One region of the Saccharibacillus sp. WB 17 genome, then DNA from elsewhere that is predicted to be linked to it. Evidence: predicted binding sites of a transcription regulator. Region 1 holds the regulator's gene; each other region holds the start of a gene.

What was found. The regulator LexA, encoded in region 1, represses DNA repair genes until DNA is damaged. The targets are predictions, from matches to a motif close to CGAACATATGTTCG.
Region 2: the regulator LexA is predicted to act here: its motif matches at 1,947-1,960, upstream of addB (helicase-exonuclease AddAB subunit AddB).
Region 3: the regulator LexA is predicted to act here: its motif matches at 1,787-1,800, upstream of FTE24_RS20405 (DNA polymerase IV).

What each region holds. Positions count from the first base shown of each region.
Region 1 is NZ_VPFK02000012.1:21,534-26,189, forward strand. It holds gene FTE24_RS04125 (D-alanyl-D-alanine carboxypeptidase family protein) at 1-904, shown strand, start outside; gene FTE24_RS04130 (hypothetical protein) at 1,016-1,408, shown strand; gene FTE24_RS04135 (hypothetical protein) at 1,350-1,526, opposite strand; gene lexA (transcriptional repressor LexA) at 1,679-2,305, opposite strand; gene FTE24_RS04145 (LysM peptidoglycan-binding domain-containing protein) at 2,608-3,009, shown strand; gene FTE24_RS04150 (DUF896 domain-containing protein) at 3,156-3,359, shown strand; gene FTE24_RS04155 (hypothetical protein) at 3,512-4,042, shown strand; gene FTE24_RS04160 (HAD family hydrolase) at 4,106-4,656, shown strand, end outside.
Region 2 is NZ_VPFK02000046.1:201,315-205,970, forward strand. It holds gene FTE24_RS21900 (NUDIX hydrolase) at 14-445, shown strand; gene FTE24_RS21905 (class I SAM-dependent rRNA methyltransferase) at 489-1,838, shown strand; gene addB (helicase-exonuclease AddAB subunit AddB) at 2,046-4,656, shown strand, end outside.
Region 3 is NZ_VPFK02000045.1:5,512-10,167, forward strand. It holds gene FTE24_RS20400 (ferredoxin) at 67-309, opposite strand; gene FTE24_RS20405 (DNA polymerase IV) at 453-1,694, opposite strand; gene cimA (citramalate synthase) at 1,897-3,513, shown strand; gene FTE24_RS20415 (exonuclease domain-containing protein) at 3,841-4,578, opposite strand; gene FTE24_RS20420 (DUF294 nucleotidyltransferase-like domain-containing protein) at 4,575-4,656, opposite strand, start outside.

The DNA of each region.
Region 1 (4,656 bases):
GATGTTGTCGGCGGTACTGGCGCTTGCGATCGGAGGGAGCGCCGCTGCGGCCGAGCCGGCTCAGGCGTCGCCTGCCGGGGGAGCCAGTATCGTCCCCATATCCGCGTCGTCGCTCGTATCGGCGTCGAATCTTGCGAGCGGCCTCTACAGTTCGAACGCGATTCTGATCGATTTGAACAACGGGCAGATGCGGATGAAAAAAAATATCAACCAAAAAGTCTATCCCGCTTCGATGACCAAGATGATGACGGTGCTCGTGGCGCTCGAAGGCTTGCCGGACAAGCAGAAGAAAATTACGCTGCCGGCGTCCATGTTTCCCGCGCTCAAAAAAGAAGGCGCTTCGATGGCCGGCTTCCTGCCGGGCGAAAAAGTGAAAGGAATCGATCTGCTCTACGGGTCGATGCTGCCTTCCGGGGCGGACGCTTCGATGGGACTGGCCTACGCGGTCGCAGGGTCGGAAGCGGCATTCGTCAAAAAGATGAATCAAAAAGCGAAAAAGCTGGGCATGACGCATACGCATTTCGCCAACGTGACCGGTCTGCACGATCCGAACCATTACACGACCGTCAAAGACATGTCGATCCTGCTGCGGGCCGGACTCAAAAACGCCACGTTCCGCAAACTGATCACGACGGAGAAACATGCGATCGGCGCGACGAACAGCCATCCGAACGGATTGACCGTGCGCAGCACGCTGTCCGAGAGCGCTCCGACGCTGCAGTTCAAAGGCGGCAAAATTTTGGGCGGCAAAACAGGTTACACCCGGGCGGCAGGGCTGTGTCTGGCGTCGCTTGCGGTCAAAAACGGCAGATCGTACATTCTCGTCACCGCGGGAGCAGACGGAACGCCTTGGACGAAGCCTTACCATATCCTCGACGCGCTGAACGTCTACCCGAAGCTTTGAATTTGGAGTGGAAAAAGAACGCACGTTCGCTTATAATACAAACATACGTTCCGATCGGTTGCGGAGGAACTGCCTGATGCGATTCGATCGAGGGGCCGGGAGGGTGTGTTTGTGGACATGAATGGACTGGAGTTGAAAATTCTCGGCATTTTGCGCCGCCATCGCTGGGGCGCTTTCCGTTGGTTGTCGATGGCGCGATTGATCCGCCACAGCGGCGGGGCTTTTCGCGAAGTCACGATTGCGCTGGTCAATCTCGAACAGGCCGCCTATATCCGTTGGCTCGACAAGTCGTCGATGCAGCATATCGTGCTGCTGCGCAAAGCGTACGAACGGCCGAAGACGCCGCCGCCGAGATTCGGCACTTCGGCGGCGGACGCGCGCAAGATATCCCGCACGCCCGGACACCGGGCGCAGCGGGCGCTGCATCAACCGACAGGTTCGACGGTCAAGCGCCGCCCGACAGAGACAGAGCCACCAGCGAGGCGAACACAAGCAGCAGACTGACCAGTGCCGCGCCGAAGTAGATCCGAACCTGCCGCGGGCGGCGGCGATAGACGGCAATGCCGCCAAGCACCGCGGATACCGCGAACAGCAGAAAAGAAACAGTCATCAGATCGGCCATGACGATCCTCCTTAAATAAGATGGAATTTGAACGGGAATCTCTTAAACGGGAAACTCTTATTCGCAAGCCGCCCATATCGCACAAAAAAACTCCTCCGATTTCGGGGGAGTTTTCTAGTTGGAGCGGTAAAGGTCAGATGATCCTCCCAGACTCAATGGAAGTTACGGAACAAACCGACGACTTTGCCAAGAATCGTCACGTGCGTCAAGCGAAGCGGTTCGTAGGTCGGGTTCTCCGGCTGAAGGCGAATATGATCCTTCTCCTTGTAGAACGTCTTGACCGTCGCTTCGTCTTCTTCGGTCATCGCCACCACGATATCGCCGTTATTGGCCGTCTGCTGCTGGCGCACGACGACGTAGTCGCCGCTGTTGATGCCGGCTTCGATCATGCTGTCTCCGATGACGGACAGCATGAACACCTGATCGTCGCCGACCATCGTCTGCGGAAGCGGGAAATAATCTTCGATGTTCTCGGTTGCCGTGATCGGCACGCCGGCCGTGACTTTGCCGACGACCGGAACGCGCCGGATCGTCGAGGCGAACAGGTTGCCCGTATCCGACTCTTCGAGACCGAGCAGCTCGATCGCGCGAGGCTTCGTCGGGTCGCGGCGGATCAGCCCTTTTTTCTCCAGGCGATCCAGGTGTCCGTGCACCGTCGAGCTGGAAGCGAGTCCTACCGCTTCGCCGATCTCGCGAACGGAAGGCGGGTACCCTTTGGATTTGACTTCAGTACGGATAAATTCCAAAATGGCCTGTTGGCGTATGGATATCTTCGACATATCGTATCAACCCCATCCATTAATCTATAGTAGTGTCATTCAAGTTATGAGCATCCGAAACATGCGAACAGACGGTCGAATGCTATACGCGCAAATTATAGCATAGAACTTCCGTTCGTACAAACGTAAGTTCGAAAGCAAACGATTTTTTTACAAACAGGCGTTCGGGTGCCCTTTTTGGACCGCATAAAAAGGGGAACAAATTTTCCCGAACAAGCGTTCCAAAAACTATTGCCTGAAACGTATGTTCGTGCTATATTAATTCGCAGAAGGCAGAACAAACGTTTGGGAGAGTGTGTAAGATGCCAAAATACACGACGTATAAGAGCATTTACGAGACGGCCGGCACGCCAACCGAGTCGCGCGGCGGCAGATCCGTTTCCAGCTTGTCTTTTTTATATAATCGGAAGTTTCCCGCTTATCGGCGAAGCGGAAGCACGACCGCCAAAGCGCGTCTGCTGCTGTTCGTCCTGATCGGACTGTTCGCGGGCACCGGAGTCGTGCATGCGTTCCAAAACGACAAGCCGGCAGCGGAAGTCCACACGGTCATCGTCTCGCCGGGCGACACGCTGTGGTCGATCGCCGAGAGCCGCAAGCCGGCAGGCGCGGACACCCGCATTTTTATCGCCGGCATCCAACAGAAGAACGGATTGAGCGGCAGCGAGATCCACTCCGGCGACGAACTGATTCTTCCGAATTTCTGATCGTCGCTCGCCAGGTTGCGAAGCGCGCGGGAACGCCGATCGACGTACCTGATCCAAACGCAGGAGCTTGCAGGGCTATCGCCTTGACAAGCTCTTTTTTTCATGTGAAAGTATATAGAAGCAAGGTAATTAAGGAGGAGTTACGCGTGGATATCGATATTTTGGTAGGCCGGATCAACGAACTGGCCCGTAAACATAAAGCCGAAGGCTTGACCGAAGAAGAAGCGCAGGAACGCGCGCAGCTTCGCGAAGTGTATCTCGGCAACGTTCGGCGCAATTTCCGGCAGGAACTCGATACGATCAAATGGGTCGACGAAGAAGAGCCGGGCAGCGATTCGAAGCTGCACTGATTTTTTTTGCGGAGGAGGTCTCGCTAGTGCAGACCTGCTCCGCAAGCGCTTTACCGGAACGGAAACGGCTCGCCGGTTCGCGGAAAAGGGAGTGCCGCGAACCGGCGGGTTTTTCTTATATATAGAGTGACTTATTTTAAGGGGGAAAACGCATGTCCCGTTCGTGGGAGAGACAGGTTCGCAAAAATCAGCAAAAAACGAATACTTACAGGCAAAAATCGGGTCAGGAACGAATCGGCGGGTCGGGCACTTCAAGCCAATCGTTCGATACGTTCAAAGGCCGGAACTATATGTTCCCGGTGTTCCTGCTGGTCATCGCCCTGTTCCTGACGGCCATCACGATTTCGGCCCAAATGTCGGGCGTCGAAGAAGCGTCGGGCTCGTCGTACTGGTTCATCATCGTGATGTATCTCATCTTGGCGGTCATCATGTTCCTGCGCCGGCCTTTCCTGCGTATCGGCAAAGACCGGATGAGCACGATCCGCTTCAACCGCGAGCGCACGATCATGGCCGGCGATATCGCCAAGTTCCGGATCGAAAAAGGCTACGTCACGGTAGAAACGAAAGGCAAAGGCGCCAACTGGATTTTCTCGCGCTTCCTTAAAATGTTCAAAACGGACGAGATTGCCGCGCGCGTAACGGAATTCGCCGAGCAGCACCAGATTCCGGTCGAGAAGAAGTAAGCGAGCGGTTGAATCGGAATTTGCCGGGAAGCAGACCATACAGGAAGAGTGAGGGGACGACACATGACGGTGAACAATGAGGTTAAAGCGGTAATTTTCGATCTGGACGACACGCTGCTCTGGGACGAGCGCAGTATTCGGGAATCTTTTGCGGCCGTGGCTGAAGAAGCGGCTCGACGCACGGGAATCGACGCGCAGGCGTTCGAACAAGCGGTGCGCGAACGCGCCCGGGAACTGTACGCCGGCTACGACACCTACCCTTTTACCCAGATGATCGGCATCAATCCGTTCGAAGGACTCTGGGCGAATTTTGACAAAGGCGAACAGCCGGAATTCCGCAAGCTGCAGGAGATCGCTCCGGCGTACCGCAAAGAAGCTTGGCGCCTCGGGTTGGCGGATCTGGGCATCGAAGACGAAGCGCTTGCGCTCGAGTTGTCCGACAGGTTCGCGGCCGAGCGCCGCAGCCGTCCCCACGTCTATGAAGAAACGTACGAAGTGCTCGACGCGCTCAAAGGCGAAGTCAAGCTGCTGCTGCTGACGAACGGCTGTCCGTCGCTGCAGCAGGAGAAGCTCGACGGCGTTCCGCAGCTCGTGCCTTACTTCGACCATATCGT
Region 2 (4,656 bases), on a different contig from region 1:
AGGAGAGAAGACGGTGAGCAGAACGGAAATATCGGCGGGCGGCGTCGTATATCGCAGAGAAAGCGGAAAGCTTCAGATCCAACTCATTCAGGACCGCTACGGCAAAGTCTCGCTCGCCAAAGGCAAGCGCGAAGTCGGCGAGACGCCGAGGGAAGCGGCCCTGCGCGAAATTCGCGAAGAGACCGGAATCGAAGGGCGGATCGTAGAACTCGTGGACATCATCCGCTACCAATACGAGAACGAAAAATACGGGCTGGTCGACAAGGAAGTCCGGTATTACCTGGTCGAAGCGCTCGGCGGACAGCTGAGAGCGCAGCAGGAAGAAATTCGGGGCGTCGAGTGGTTTTCCCCGGAAGAAGCGCTGATTCTGCACAAAAAATCGGGGTACGAAAACAACCACCCGATTCTGAGATCGGCTATGCAAATGCTCGGCCTGAAGCTGTAAGCGTGGCAGACAGGCAAGAGCGGCAATTTGAGGAGGAAAGAATTTGGCAAAAGTCATACTGGACAAAAACCGGAAAAAGCGTCTTGAAGAAGGCCATCCGTGGATTTATAAAAGCGAGATCGCCGGTACGGAAGGCGCCATAGCGCCGGGCGACCTGGTCGAAGTGACCGATCATCGCGGCAAGCCGCTCGGCACGGGCTATTACAACGAAAATTCGCAGATCACGGTCCGGCTGCTGTCGCACGGCGTCGTCGAAAAGATGGACGAGCGCTTTTTCGCGTTGCGTTTCCGGGACTGCCTGCGCCACCGCGACCGGTTCGTGGACGGTGACGCGTACCGCCTCGTCTACGGGGAAGCCGATTTCCTGCCCGGATTGATCGTGGACCGCTTCGCGGACATTCTCGTCGTGCAGATTTTGACACTCGGCATGGATCGCCGGCGAGACGAAATCGTCAGCGCGCTGGTCGAAGTGCTGTCTCCGGCCGGCATTTACGAGCGCAGCGACGTATCGGTGCGCCTGCTGGAAGGACTGGAAGAAACGACGGGCGTGCTGTATGGCGAATGCCCGCGCCACGTAACTGTGTCCGAGAACGGACTGAAGCTCAAAGTCGATATCGAGCAGGGACAGAAGACCGGTTATTTCTTCGATCAACGGGAGAACCGCGCTTCGATCGCTCCGCTCATGACCGGCTGGGGAGAGCGCAGCGGGATCGAACTGCAGGACGTGGAAGGCACGCCCCGTCCCGTCAACAAAAACGGCAAAGTCGTCGATTTCCCTTATTGGGACGGCGCGACGGTGCTGGAATGCTTCTCGCACACGGGCAGCTTCACGCTGCACGCCTGCGCCTACGGAGCCAAAAAAGTGACGTGTCTCGACATTTCGGCGCATGCGATCGAAAGCGCGCGGGAGAACGTCAGCCTGAACGGCTTCGACGATCGGGTCGAGTTCGTCGTGGCGGACGCGTTCGATTATCTGCGCGAAAACGTCAAAGGGCTCGAAGAGCGCAAACGCCGCTCCGAAGGCACGTCCAAAGTCGATACGTCGGTTCCGATGCCGGCCGGCGGCGGACGCAGCTGGGACGTCGTCATCCTCGATCCGCCGGCGTTCGCCAAAGCGCGCGCGGCCGTCAAAGGCGCGGTGCGCGGCTACAAGGACATCAATCTGCACGGCATGAAGCTGGTCAGCGAAGGCGGCTATCTGGTGACGGCGAGCTGCTCGTACCACATGAAGCCGGATCTGTTCCTGGACACGATCCACGAAGCGGCGCGCGATGCGGGCAAAACGCTGCGCCTGATCGAATGGCAGGCGGCCGGCAAAGACCATCCGCAGCTGCTCGGCGTCGAAGAAGGCCATTATTTGAAGTTCGCGATTTTTGAAGTGCGCAGCCGGTAAACGTCCGATCCGCGTTCAGTTCGATTCATTCAAAAGGTAGCCCGGGCAGGGCCCGCGTTTCGCCGACAGCGAAACGCGGGCTTTTTGCGCAAGGCGGCAAAAGGGTTCGGAACGTTTGTTCCCGTTTTCTGTTTTTCTGCCGCGCGATGCGGTATACTGTAGGAAGAAGCTGAATACGAGATTGCAGAACAAGGAGGCCGTCGGCCGATGACTTTACAGATTAGGCTCGGACGTTCCGGAAGCGGCAAAACAAGCCGGATTCTAGACGAGATTCGCGCGAAAATGCAACAAGATCCGCTGGGCCCGCCGCTGCTGCTGATCGTGCCGGAACAGTCGACGTTCCAGACGGAATACGCGCTGTTTGCCGGCAAGGAAGGCGGGGGAAGCCTGCGCGCCCAGGTGCTCAGTTTCCACCGCCTCGCGTACCGCGTCATGCAGGAGACGGGCGGTTCCGCGCTGACGGCGATCGGCGACGAAGGCAAGCGGATGCTGCTGTACCGGCTGCTCCGGGAGCGCCGCAGCGACCTGCGGCTGTTCGGCGCGTCGAGCGAGCAGCCGGGATTTATCGCCAAACTGAACGATTTGTACACGGAACTGAAACGGTACAAAATCGATTCGGCCGTGCTGGAGCAGCATATGCAGGACCTCGTGTCGGCCGGCCATTCGCCGCTGCTGCGCGAGAAGCTCGAAGACGCGCTGCCGGTCTACCGCGATTTCGAGAGCAAGCTGTCCGAGTTGTACGTCGATTCGGAAGATACACTGATCCGCCTGGCGGAGCAGTTGGGACAATCGTCGCTCGTGCGCGGGGCACAGGTGTGGATCGACGGATTTTACGGATTCACGCCGCGCGAATACGAAGTGATCGCGGGGCTGCTCGGGACGGCGGAGTCCGTCGCGTGTTCGCTGACGCTCGACCGGCCGTACGACGGCGCCGAACGACCGGACGACCTGGACCTGTTCCACCAGACCGCTTCGACTTACCGGAAGCTGCGCAAGCTGGCCGAAGGCGCCGGAAGCGGCTGCGAGACGGTAGAAGCCGAAGCGGCGGATTCGCTGCCGCGCTTCGCGGGCAGCCCGCTGCTGGCCGCGCTGGAAGAACAGCTGCGCGGCGGCCGGCGCGGCGCGCGCGAAGTCGGCGAACGCGAACGGCTGAACGCTGACGGGGAACCGGCGATCACGCTGCACGCCGCCAACGACCGCCGGGCGGAAGCCGACGCGGCGGCGCGGGAGATGCTGCGCCTGTCGCGGGAGCACGGAGCGCGTTATCGGGACATGGCCGTTTTCGTGCGCAATTTGGACGATTACGAGTCGGTGCTGGCGCCGGTATTCGAAGAATACGGCATTCCGGTGTTCACCGACCGCCGCAAAAACGTGCTGCATCATCCGCTCGCCGAATTTGTGCGCGGCGCGCTTGACGTCGTGCAGTACCGCTGGCGGTACGAAGACGTGTTCCGCTGCGTGAAGACCGACCTGCTGCTGCCGGAAGCGCGGGAAGGCGGCATCTCGCGCGACGATATGGACCGCCTGGAGAACTTCGTGCTGGCGTCGGGCATCCGCGGCACGCGCTGGACCGACGGTCGGCCGTGGCGCGACGCGCCCAAAATGTCGCTCGACGACGAAGGACGTCCGGTAGTGGAAGAAGAAGCCGCGGAATCGGCGGCGCGCATGGAGCGGCTCGAAGCGTGCCGCGACCGCATCACGGCGCCTCTGGCCGCGTTCGAACGCGAACTGAACCGGGCGGTCACGGCCCGGGAAATGTGCGAAGCCGTCTACCGGATGCTGGACGCGGCCGAAGCGCCGCAGCGTCTCGACCGGATGGCGCAGGTCTCGGCGCGGCAGGGCGATCCGCAGGCGGCGGACGTGCATCGGCAGATCTGGGGAGCGATGATGGATCTGCTCGACCAGATCGCCGAGCTGATCGACGCCGAGGAAGTGACCGTGGAGCAGTTCGCGGGCATGCTGGAGACCGGCATCGCGGGCCTGACGCTCGGCCTCGTGCCTCCGGCGCTCGATCGCGTCCTGCTCGGCGATATGGCCCGGACGCGTCCGCTCGGTATCCGGTACGCCTTCGTGCTCGGCCTCAACGACGGCGTCGTGCCGCTCTCCCCGCTGCAAAACGGGCTGCTGAGCGAACCGGAGCGGATTCGCCTGGCCGAAAGCGGGCTGGAACTCGCGCCGGGTTCGGAACGGCGGCTGCTCGACGAGAAGCTGCTCGTCTACCATACGCTGACCAGCGCTTCGCACAGGCTGTGGCTGAGCTACGCGCTCAGCGACGACGAAGACAAGCCGCTGCTGCCGTCGGAGATCGCGCTCGATCTGCGCGCCGCGTTCCCGTTTATCGGCGAACGCCGCGAAAATGCCCTGCCGCTGCCGGGCTTGCCTGCGGCCGAATACCGCAATTTCGTCACGCGGCCGGAAGCGACGCTGCCGCATCTGCTCTCGCAGCTGCGGCTGTGGAAAGCGGGCACCGAGATCCATCCGCTGTGGTGGGACGTGCTGAGCGCTTACCAGGAACGTCCCGAATGGGAATCGCTGCTCGTCAGCCGGCTGGCTTCGCTCGTGTACACGAACGAATCGGACCGGTTGACGCGGGAGACGAGCCAGCGGCTCTACGGCCGCAAGCTGCGTTCGAGCGTCTCGCGCATGGAGAAATTTACGGCCTGCGCGTTTTCCCATTTCGCTTCGCACGGGCTTAAGCTCAAAGAGCGGCAGCTGTACAAGTTGAACGCGCCCGATATCGGGCAGCTGTTCCATGCGGCGCTGAGCGATATCGCCATGCGGCTCAAACTGGAGAACCGCAGCTGGGGCTCGCTCTCGG
Region 3 (4,656 bases), on a different contig from region 1:
CCTGGTTGTTCAGGAGAGAGACGCTTTTTCCCGGATCCGTCCTGTATTCGGCACTTGCGAGTCGAATCAGCCTTCCTTGTTAAACGGTTCGTCCGCGATGATGATGGAATCGGTCGGGCAGCCGTCGCATGCATCGATCATGTCTTCGTGCATGTCTTCCGGAATCGCTTTGATCCCGTGGTTGGCGTCGCCGTCGAAGATGACTTCCGCCAGGCCTTCGTCGTCGTAATCGTAAATATCCGGAGCGGTCGCGCCGCACGCGCCGCAGGCGATGCAGGTATCTTTGTCAACCCAGGTGTACTTGCTCATCGGTATTCCCTCCTGATTGTCTTTTTATACTTTCTATCGGCTGGGCCGATTCTCTTGTCAAGAAGCACATTCTCGTAAGAGTCTTCATCCCTCTAACTATAATATAAACTTTTTTTGATTTCAATGATCCTTACGCTTCATTTTCAATCCTTTTCGCGACCGTTTTCCGAATTCGAACCCCGTTCCCCGTGAAAAGAAATGCCCGGCGTCCGTCCCGCTTTCATCCGCTTCGTGCCGTCTTCTTCCAGCATGCCGGCGATCATCAGCGCATCCTCGCCGAATTTGTCGCGCATTTTGTCCATGATTTCCGTCAGCTTCTCCCGCTTCGGCTGCCGTTCGTAATCGAACAGATCGAGCTGGATCGCGGCTTCGCTTTTGTCGGTCAGCCCCTGTGCGGCTACCCCGAGCAGGCGGACCGGCCGGCCGTCGCTCCAATGCTTGAGGTACAGCGCTTTGGCTTCGCGGTAAATGTCGTCCGCCGCTTCCGTCGGCGTCGCGAGCGTGCGCGAGCGGGTGATCGTCTTCATCTCGGGCGTGCGGATGGTGATCTGCACCGTGCTCGCCAGCAGATGCTGCTTGCGCATGCGCCGCGCCACCTGATCGCTCAGATTGAGAATGACCCGCAGCGCTTCGGGCGCTTCGGTCACGTCGCAGGGCAGCGTGGTCGTATGCCCTACCGACTTGCTCGGCTCGGGCACGGACTGGACCTCGGCGTAATCCTGGCCGTTCGCCGCGCGCTTCATCCAGATGCCGAATACGCCGAACGAAGCCTGCAGCCGTTTCTCGTCCGTGGCGGCCAGCTCCCCGATCGTGCGGATGCCGAGCCGGTTCAGCTTCTCCGCCGTTTTGGCGCCGACGCCGAACAGTTCGCCGCACGGCCGGCCCCACAGCGTATGGGCGAGGTCGCGGATACGCAGCACGGAGATGCCGTTCGGCTTTTTCATGTCCGAAGCCATCTTCGCCAGCAGCTTGTTGGGCGCTACCCCGATCGAACACGGCAGCGACAGCTCCCGCCCGATGCGCTCCATGATCTGCTCCGCGATCTCCAGCGGCGTGCCGAACTGCTTCGAGCCGGTAATGTCCATATAACATTCGTCGATGGAAGTCGCTTCGATCAGGGGCGTATAGCTGTACAGAATTTCGCGAAAAGCCCGGGAGTAGGCGCGGTACAACCTGAAATCCGGCTTGATCAGAATGAGCGACGGGCACAGCTTGAGCGCCTGGTGCACTGTCATGCCGGTGCGCACGCCGCGGCGGCGGGCGGGATAGGAACTCGTGACGACGATGCCGCGCCGCTTCTCGCTGTCTCCGGCGACCGCCGTCATTTTGCCGCCGTACAGCTCGGGATGTTCCGCTTCGTGCACCGAACAGTAGAAGGCATTCATGTCCACATGCAAAATGACCCGCCCTTTGGCCGGGTAATACCGCTCGACGTCTTCGTTCACTTTCGTTCCTCCTCTCCGTGTCGACTCGCAGGCAAACGTTTGTTTCCTTATTTTAACGCAAAATTGTTAACCTGCCCACTATACCGGTTTAACGCGTTCATGCTATAATCGACAATTAATACGGACGGAAGGGAGCAGTTCCATGACACGGTCCATCACCATTTTCGATACGACGCTCAGAGACGGCACGCAGGGGGAAGGCATCAGTCTGTCGGCGGACGACAAGTTGAAGATCGCCGTCAAGCTGGACGAGCTCGGCGTACATTATATCGAGGGAGGCAATCCCGGAAGCAACGGCAAAGATATCGAATTTTTCCGCCGCGTCCGCGAACTCGGCCTCACAGCGAAGATTACCGCGTTCGGCAGCACCCGGCGCAAAGGCGGGTCCGCCGATACGGACGAGAACCTGCAGCGGATCGCGGAATCCGGCGCCCAGGCGGCGACGCTGGTCGGCAAGTCGTGGGACTTCCACGTGCATACCGCGCTGCAGACGACGCTCGAAGAAAATCTGGCGATGATCGACGATTCGATCCGCTATTTGAAGCGCCGGGGACTCGAAGTTATTTTCGACGCGGAACATTTCTTCGACGGCTGCAAGCACAATCCCGATTACGCCCGTTCCGTGCTGAAGACCGCTGATGAAGCGGGCGCGGACTGGCTCGTGCTGTGCGATACGAACGGCGGTACGCTGCCGCAGGAGATCGGCAGCCTCGTCGCCGACCTCGTGGCCGAGATGCCGCAGGCTAGGTTCGGTATCCATACGCATAACGACTGCGAGCTGGCCGTAGCCAATTCGCTCAGCGCTGTCGCCGCGGGCGCGCTTCAGGTGCAGGGCACGATCAACGGCTACGGCGAACGCTGCGGCAACGCCAATCTGTGTTCGGTCATTCCGAACCTGCAGCTCAAGTTCGGGCTGAGCTGCCTGCCAGGCGACAAGCTGGCTCAGCTCTCTTCGACCGCCCGTTATGTCAGCGAGATCGCCAACGTGCATATGCCGGCCGGCCAGCCCTACGTCGGCAGCGCCGCTTTCGCGCACAAAGGCGGCATCCACGTCTCGGCGATTCTGCGCGATTCGCGTACGTACGAGCATATCGCGCCGGAACTTGTCGGCAACAAACAGCGGGTGCTCGTCTCCGAACTTGCCGGACAGAGCAATCTGGTGTCCAAAGCGCAGGAACTCGGCATCGAACTCGATCCCAAAAGTCCGCAGGCCGCGGACACGATCGGCCGCATCAAAGACCTCGAACACCGCGGCTACCAATTCGAAGGCGCCGACGCTTCGCTCGAACTGCTGCTGCGCGAAGCGGGCGGCGAAGTGCGGGAACTGTTCGTGTTCGAATCGTTCAAAATGCTCGTCGAAAAATCCGCGGGCAAACCGGTCGTCTCCGAAGCGTTCGTCAAACTGCGCGTTGGCGGCGAAAGTCTCTATACGGCAGGCGAAGGCAACGGCCCGGTCAACGCGCTCGACAACGCGCTGCGCAAGGCGCTGCTGCAGTATTATCCGCAGCTGACGGACATGCATCTGAGCGATTACAAAGTCCGCGTGCTCGACGACCAAGAAGCGACCGCTTCCAAAGTCCGCGTGCTGATCGAATCGCGCGACGCCGCCAACGCCTGGAGCACGGTCGGCGTCTCCGGCAACGTGATCGAAGCGAGCTGGGAAGCGCTCGTCGACAGTATGCGGTATGCGCTGCTCGGCCAGGAACCGGCCGCAGCGGCGGCAGCTGCCGAACCGCGTCCGGGCCTGCTCAATCATTAACCGGTAAACGACCCGTAAACAAAAAAAATGACTTCCCGCCGCAGCGGAAAGCCCAGTATGAGAGGGGTAAACATGGGTAGCAGTCTTCGAGGGGAGCGGGTATCCGCTCCCGGTGCAAAGTCTGCGGGGTAAAGCGCGGCGGGCGGCATGGAAGCCGGCATGGGACTCCGGTATCCATCGTAGCGCCAGGCCCGCCGCACCGCGCCGGCGGCCGCGTTCAAGATTCGATCATCGCGCCGCCGGCCCAAGCGAACCTTTACAGCCCTGCCCGATACGCAAGCGCGCTGCCTCCTTTGACGGATGCGGCGCGCTTTTTCGTGCCCGGAATCATGTATGGCTGAGACGCGCATAGAGGTCGCCGAGCGTCGAGATTTGATTGTCCCGCACCCGGTTCATATAACCGCCCCATAATCTCGCCGTCATCAGCGAATCGCCCAGCGCATGATGGCGTTCCTTGATCTCGATGCCTTCTTCTTCCAGCAGCTCGTCGAGTCCGTACCCGGGGCGGGACGGATTCAACAGCCTCGCGATCATCATCGTATCGATGACGCGATGGTTCAGATGCGCTTTCGACGTTTTCCACAGCGCCGTATTAAGAAACGCTTTGTCGTGCGCGCTGGCATGGGCCACGAGCACGGAATGCCCGATAAACGTCATAAAATCGTGCAGCGCTTCGATCAGCGAAGGAGCTTCTTCCACCATCTCGCCCGTAATGCCCGTCAAATCGGTAATATGGGGAGGAATGTCCATCCTCGGATTGACGAGCGTGTAGAACGTCTCGTTCTCCAGCACCCGGTCGCCTTTCATCTTGACCGCTCCGAAAGACAAAATCTCGTCGCCCTTCTGGCAGTTGAAGCCCGTCGTCTCCAGATCGAACACGACGGTCTCAAGTTCCGCCAGCGGGGTAATCAACGCTTCGGGTCTGCGCTGTTCCCGGCTGAGCGAACGGATAAAGGCCATCTGATGGGCGCTTTGTCCCCCGAATACCGAGGCTACCGCGGAAGGAACCCCTCCGCTGCGCAGCATGTTCCAGAATCCGCTTCTCGACCCAGCCGGTTCCTTCATGCGCGTCTCCTTTCCGCGAATCTGAGCTGACGCTGAAGCACGCGGTGCAGCTTGCGTACCAAGATCAGCCCGTCCCGC